One region of the Stenotrophomonas sp. YJH_SMC_123 genome, then DNA from elsewhere that is predicted to be linked to it. Evidence: predicted binding sites of a transcription regulator. Region 1 holds the regulator's gene; the other holds the start of a gene.
The links. The regulator HrcA, encoded in region 1, represses chaperone genes, less so after heat shock. The targets are predictions, from matches to a motif close to TTNGCACTCNNNNNNNNNGAGTGCNAA.
Positions count from the first base shown of each region.

Region 2: AC5P5W_RS08635 (co-chaperone GroES) is a predicted target of HrcA. The motif match lies at 1,645-1,671, and genes of this name have one in related genera.

Region 1 covers NZ_JCAFRM010000001.1:772,231-775,640, reverse strand. Annotated here, with positions in the region: gene grpE (nucleotide exchange factor GrpE) at 89-604, opposite strand; gene hrcA (heat-inducible transcriptional repressor HrcA) at 668-1,732, opposite strand; gene recN (DNA repair protein RecN) at 1,848-3,410, shown strand, end outside.
Region 2 covers NZ_JCAFRM010000003.1:111,671-115,080, forward strand. Annotated here, with positions in the region: gene groL (chaperonin GroEL) at 1-1,229, opposite strand, end outside; gene AC5P5W_RS08635 (co-chaperone GroES) at 1,311-1,598, opposite strand; gene AC5P5W_RS08640 (endonuclease) at 1,910-3,410, shown strand, end outside.

The DNA of each region.
Region 1 (3,410 bases):
ATCTCCCGAACGCTGTGTTTCCGGTCGCCCGGCGCGTTCAGCGTCGGGCCGGGTGACGGGACATTCCCGCCTTCCGGCCCTGGAGGGGTCAGTCGGCGGCCACCACCACCAGCGCCGGCCGCAGCAGGCGCTCGTTGAGCAGGTAACCCTTCTGGAACACGGTCACCACGCTGCCCGGGGCGGCGTCTGGGGCCGGCACCTGGCTGATGGCCTGGTGGTGTTCCGGGTTGAACGGCTGGCCGATCGGGTCCAGCAGGACCAGCCCGTTGTCGGCGGCAACCTTCAGCAGCTGCTTGTAGGTCAGCTCCAGGCCCTCGCGCAGCGGATGCGGGTCATCGCCGGCCGCCTTCAAGCCGGCATCCAGGCTGTCGAACACCGGCAGCAGCTCGCCCAGCAGCTTCTCGTTGGCGAACTTGCGGGCCTGCTCGATGTCACGGGCAACGCGCTTGCGCTGGTTCTCGAGGTCGGCGCGCTCACGCAGCGCATCGGCCTTGATCTGCTCGACCTCGGCGCGCAGGCGCTCCACTTCGTCGTTGACGCCGGCGGCGGCGGCCGCATCGGCGGCAGTCTGCTGGGATTCGATATCTGGATGTTCGTGGTTCATGTCTGGGTCCCTGGCGGTCAGTCTCCGCCTCCACCCACCCTAGTGTGGGCGGGATGCTGCGTTTCAAGCGTCGGATGTTCCAGGAGTGCGCCCGGCTGGCGAAAACGCCGCGCCGAGTACATCGGCAGTAGCCTGGACCAGCGGGATCATCCGGTCGTAGGCCATCCGCTTGGGGCCGATCACGCCCAGCACGCCCAGCACCTGGCCATTGGCCGTGTAAGGGGCAGTGACCAGCGAGACGCCCTGCAGCGGCATCATCCCGGTCTCCTCGCCGATGAAGATGCGCACGCCGGGCGCCTGGATGGTCCGCTCCAGCAGCTGCAGGATCTCCCGCTTGCTGGAGAACAGCTCGAACAGCTCGCGCAGCCGCTCCAGGTCGGACAGGTCCTGCACCCCCATCAGACGGGTCTGCCCGGCCACCAGCATGTCGTCGGCCGCCGGCTGCAGGGCCTGCTCGGCCAGCTCGATGCTGTGCGCCAGCAGCTGCTCCAGCTCCGAACGGGCATCACGCAGTTCCAGCAGCAGGCGGGTGCGGATCTCGGCCATCGGCAGGCCGGCGAAATGCGCGTTGAGGTAGTTGGCGACCTGTTCCAGCTGGCCCGGCGCGAACTCCTGGCGGGTCTCGATGACCCGGTTCTGCACCTCGTTGTCGGCGAACACCAGGATCGCCAGCACCCGGCGCCCGTCCAGCGCCACGAAATCGATCTGGCGGAACGCGAACTGCTCGCGCCGCGGGGCGCTGACCACGCCGACGAAGTGGCTCATCGCCGACAGCAGCTCCGAGGCGCTGCCAAGCAGGGCCTGGGTGCTGCCGCCGCCGGCCAGTTCCTGGCGCAGCCGGGCCAGCTCGCCTTCGCCCGGCGGCTGCATCTGCAGCAGGCTGTCGACGAACACCCGGTAGCCATGTGCGGTCGGGACGCGCCCGGCCGAGGTGTGCGGCGAAGCCAGCAGCCCCAGGTCTTCCAGGTCACCCAGGATGTTGCGGATGGTGGCCGGACTGACCTCCAGCCCGGCCACGCGCGCCAGCGTCTGCGAGCCGACCGGCTCACCGTCCTGGATGTAACGCGCGATCAGCGTGCGCAGCAGATGGCGCGCACGCGGGGCAAGCTGGTCGGGAGAACCGTGCATGGAATCAACCTGTGAGACACGGACACTAGATAATGGCGGCGGATCACCTTGGCAAGTCATTGGACCTCCCGCGCCCGCGTGCTAGCGTTGCGCGGCTGCTGACACCCCTTTACCCATGCTCAGACATCTTTCGATCAAGGATTTCGCCGTCGTCCGCGCCACCGAACTGGAGTTCGGGCCAGGCATGACCGTGGTTTCAGGCGAGACCGGCGCCGGCAAGTCACTGATGGTCGACGCGCTGGGCTTCCTGTCCGGCCTGCGCGCCGACAGCGGCGTGGTCCGCCACGGCGCCGCGCGCGCCGAGCTGTCGGCCGAGTTCGCGCTGGACCAGCTGCAGGCCGCGCGCCAGTGGCTGGCCGACAACGAGCTGGACGACGAGGAGCAGTGCCAGCTGCGCCGCGTGATCCGTGCCGATGGCGGCTCGCGGGCCTGGATCAACGGCCGCCCGGTGACCCTGGCCCAGCTGGCCGACCTGGCCTCGCTGCTGGTGGAGATCCACGGCCAGCACGAGCAGCAGGCCCTGCTGGCACGCCCATCACAGCTGGCCCTGCTGGATGCCTATGCCGGCAACGAGGACGAGCGCCGCCAGGTGCGCCGCGCCGCTGCGGCCTGGCAGGCCCTGGTCGATGAATCACTGGCGCTGTCGCAGCAGGGCGACGTCAGTGACCGGATCGGCTTCCTGGAGCACCAGCTGCGCGAGTTGGACCGCGAGGATCTGGAACCCGAATCGATTGCCGCACTCGGTGCCAGCCACCGTCGCCAGGCCCACGCCAGCGCCCTGCTGAGTGCCTGCCAGGCGGCCAGCAACCAGCTCAACGGCGACGACGGCAGTTCCGCGCTGGACCTGCTGCAGCAGGTGCGCCACGAGCTGTCGCGCCTGATCGAGCACGACCCGCGCCTGGGCGAGGTGGACGGGCTGATCGAGAACGCCTCGATCCAGCTGCACGAAGCCCTGTCGCTGCTGGACCGCGTGCATGACGACCTCGACGCCGACCCGGAACAGTTCGAGGAGAACGAGCGTCGCCTCGGCCGCCTGCACGACCTGGCCCGCAAGCACCGTGTGCCGATGGACGAGCTGGGCGCGCAGCGCGAGCGCATGCACGCCGAAGTGGAACAGCTGCGTGGGGCTGACGAACGCCTGCAGCGCCTCGCCGGCGAGATCGACAAGGCCGCTGCGGCCTGGCGCGTGCAGGCCGGGCTGCTGACCGCCAGCCGCCGCGCCGCCGCTGCCGAGCTGTCGGCCACCACCACCGGCATCATCGCCGAGCTGGGCATGGGCGGCGGCCAGTTCCTGATCGAGCTGGAACCGCAGGACGCCGGCAAGCCCGACCCGCAGGGTGCCGAGCGCGTGGAATTCCTGGTGGCGGCCAATGCCGGGCAGCCACCGCGTGCCCTGCGCAAGGTGGCCTCGGGTGGCGAACTGTCGCGCATCTCGCTGGCCATCGAAGTGGCCGCGCTGGACCTGGATGCAGTGCCGACCATGGTGTTCGACGAAGTCGACTCCGGCATCGGTGGCGCGGTGGCGGACATCGTCGGCCAGAAGCTGCGCGCCCTTGGCGAGAAGCGCCAGGTGCTGTGCGTGACCCACCTGCCGCAGGTCGCCTCCAAGGGCCATGCCCATTACCGGGTCAGCAAGGCCCCGGTGGAAGGCATGACCCAGAGCGCAGTGGAAAAGCTG
Region 2 (3,410 bases), on a different contig from region 1:
CCTTCTTCAACGGCCGCACGGGTCGCGTGCAGGGCGTCGTCGACGCGATCCTTCTTTTCCTTCATTTCGATTTCGGTCGAGGCGCCGACCTTGATCACGGCAACACCGCCGGCCAGCTTGGCCACGCGTTCCTGCAGCTTCTCGCGGTCGTAATCCGAGGAGGTGTCCTGGATCTGGGTCTTGATCTGCGCCACGCGTGCATCAACGTTGGCCTTGTCGCCGACGCCGTCGATGATGGTGGTGTTCTCCTTGGAGACCTGCACCTTCTTGGCGCGGCCCAGGTCCTTGATGGTGGCCTTCTCCAGCGACAGGCCGACTTCTTCGGAGATCACGGTGCCGCCGGTCAGCACGGCCATGTCTTCCAGCATCGCCTTGCGACGGTCGCCGAAGCCCGGGGCCTTGACGGCCACGACCTTGACGATGCCACGGATGGTGTTGACCACCAGGGTGGCCAGCGCTTCGCCTTCGACTTCCTCGGCCACGATCAGCAGCGGCTTGCCGGCCTTGGCGACACCTTCCAGCACCGGCAGCAGGTCACGGACGTTGGAGATCTTCTTGTCGTGCAGCAGGATGAACGGGTCATCCAGGTCAGCGGTCTGCGACTGCTGGTTGTTGATGAAGTACGGCGACAGGTAGCCGCGGTCGAACTGCATGCCCTTGACCACGTCCAGTTCGTTGTCCAGGCCCGAGCCTTCTTCAACGGTGATGACGCCTTCCTTGCCGACTTCCTTCATCGCGTCAGCGATGATCTGGCCGATCGACTCGTCCGAGTTGGCCGAGATGGTACCGACCTGGGCGATCGCCTTGTCGTCGGCGGTCGGCTTGGAGATGTTCTTCAGCTCGGCGACGGCGGCCGAGACGGCCTTGTCGATACCGCGCTTGAGGTCCATCGGGTTCATGCCGGCGGCAACGGCCTTGGCGCCTTCGCGGATCAGGGCCTGGGCCAGCACGGTGGCGGTGGTGGTGCCGTCGCCGGCATCGTCGTTGGTGCGCGAAGCAACTTCCTTCACCATCTGCGCGCCCATGTTCTCGAACTTGTCAGCCAGTTCGATCTCCTTGGCGACGGAGACGCCGTCCTTGGTGATGGTCGGCGCGCCGAAGCTCTTTTCCAGCACGACGTTGCGGCCCTTCGGGCCCAGGGTGGCCTTGACGGCATTGGCGAGAACGTTGACGCCGCGCACCATGCGCGAACGGGCGTCTTCACCGAAACGAATATCCTTGGCAGCCATTGCATTTACCTCATTGGTAGCGCCGGACGATGCCCGGCGGCTGGGAGTTTGGGATCAGGTTGAAACAGGTCGCGCCGGGGCTCAGCCGATGACGGCGAGCACGTCGTCTTCGCGCAGGACCTTGTATTCGACGCCTTCGCTCTTGTACGAGCTGCCGGCGTACTGGCCGTAGATGACCTTGTCGCCGACCTTCAGCGACGGCGCGCGCACGTTGCCGTTGTCCAGCGGCTTGCCCGGGCCGACGGCCACGACCTCACCCTTGGTGGACTTTTCCTTGGCCGAGTCGGGGATGACGATGCCACCGGCGGAGATTTCGTCGGCTTCGATCGGCTTGACCACAACGCGGTCGTGCAGCGGCTTGATGCTCATAGGAGACCTCTTAAGTGATTGATTGGTCTAAAAAAGTCCGGCGATGTTAGCACTCACCCCAGGCGAGTGCCAGAACCGCACGTGAAGAAACCCGACAACGTCGGGAGCAGGGCAGAGATGGAGCCCCGCCGCCCCCTTTCAAGGGCGGAATGAAAAAATTTTTCCGCCCGCGCGCCTCGGCCAAGGCGTCGGTCCTGGACAATTTCGGTGACAAGCGTCGCACTGTCAGATATCTGACGTTCATTTACGACAAAGTGTCACTGGATCGGCCTTAGGCTCGGTCAGGCATTCCCAATCACAAGGAGTAGTCGATGCGATTGCTGTCCCCGCTTGCCGCCGCCTGCCTGCTGGCACTGGCCGCCGCGCCGGCCCAGGCCGAGGTTTTCATCAACGAACTGCACTACGACGACAGCACCGCCGCCGGTGACGTCGGCGAAGCCATCGAAGTGGTCGCCACCGCCGGCGAGGACCTGTCCGGCTACCGCCTCTACCTCTACAACGGCAGCAATCCTTCGGCGGCCGCGGTCTACGCCAACAACCCGGTCCCGGCCGGCACCGCCGCCGGCTGCGGCAGCGCGACCATCGCCGTGGTCAACTACCCGACCAACGGCATCCAGAACGGCCCCAACGACGGCATCGCCCTGGTCGATGCCAGCGGCAAGGTGGTCCAGTTCCTCAGCTACGAGGGCGCCATCACCGCCTCCGGTGGCCCTGCCGCCGGCATGACCAGCCAGAACATCCCGGTGGCCGAGACCAACAGCACGGCCGCGGGCACCTCGCTGCAGCTGACCGGCAGCGGCAGCCAGTACACCCACTTCACCTGGGCCGAGTCGGCCAGGCAGACCTTCGGCAGCTGCAACAACGGCCAGACCTTCAGTGGCGGCGGAACCCCGGGCCCGAACACACCGCCGTCGGTCTCCACCACCACCCCGGCGCAGGGCAGCAGCACCTTCCCGGCCGCCGCCGACCTGGAAGTGGTGTTCAGCGAGACGGTGAACCTGGCCAGTGGCGCCTTCGCCCTGAGCTGCGGCACCTCCGGCAGCGTGCCGTTGACCTTCCCGGCCAGCGGCCGCAGCGTGAAGCTGTCCACCAACACTGCGCTGGTGGCCGGTGAGGCCTGCCGCTTCGACATCCGCGCCGCGCGCATCACCGACCTGCAGGGCGCGCACCCGGCCGCCGACAGCCGCATCGCCTTCACCGTGGCCAGCACCGGCGGCAATCCGGACCCGGGCAACCCGGGCGTGCCGGCCGGCTATTACTCCAAGGTCAACACCAGCAGCCCCAGCCAGCTGCGCTGCTCGCTGCATGCCACCATCAAGGGCCACACCGCCTACCCTTACAGCGGCTCGGGCACCAGTACCTGGACCATTCTGGAAATCGCCGACGAGGATCCGAACAATTCCGGCAGGATCCTCGATGCATATCGCAACCACAGCTACGCCAAGGTGACCGATCGCGCCGGCAGTGGCAGTGGCCTGAAGTACAACCGCGAGCACACCTGGCCGAACTCGCTGGGCTTTGCCACCACCACCGGTGACAAGGGCCTGCCGTACGCGCCGTATACCGACACCCACATGCTGTACCTGACCGACGCGCAGTGGAACGCCGACCGTGGCAACAAGCCGTTCGGCAAGTGCGACGCCAACTGCGGCGAGCGCGCCACCGAGGCCAACAACGGCCAGGGCGGCGGCAGCGGCGGCTATCCGGGCAACTCCAACTGGGTGCGCACGCCGGACGGCAACACCGGCACCTTCGAGGTGTGGGGCAAGCGCAAGGGCGACATGGCGCGTGCGGTGATGTACATGGCGATCC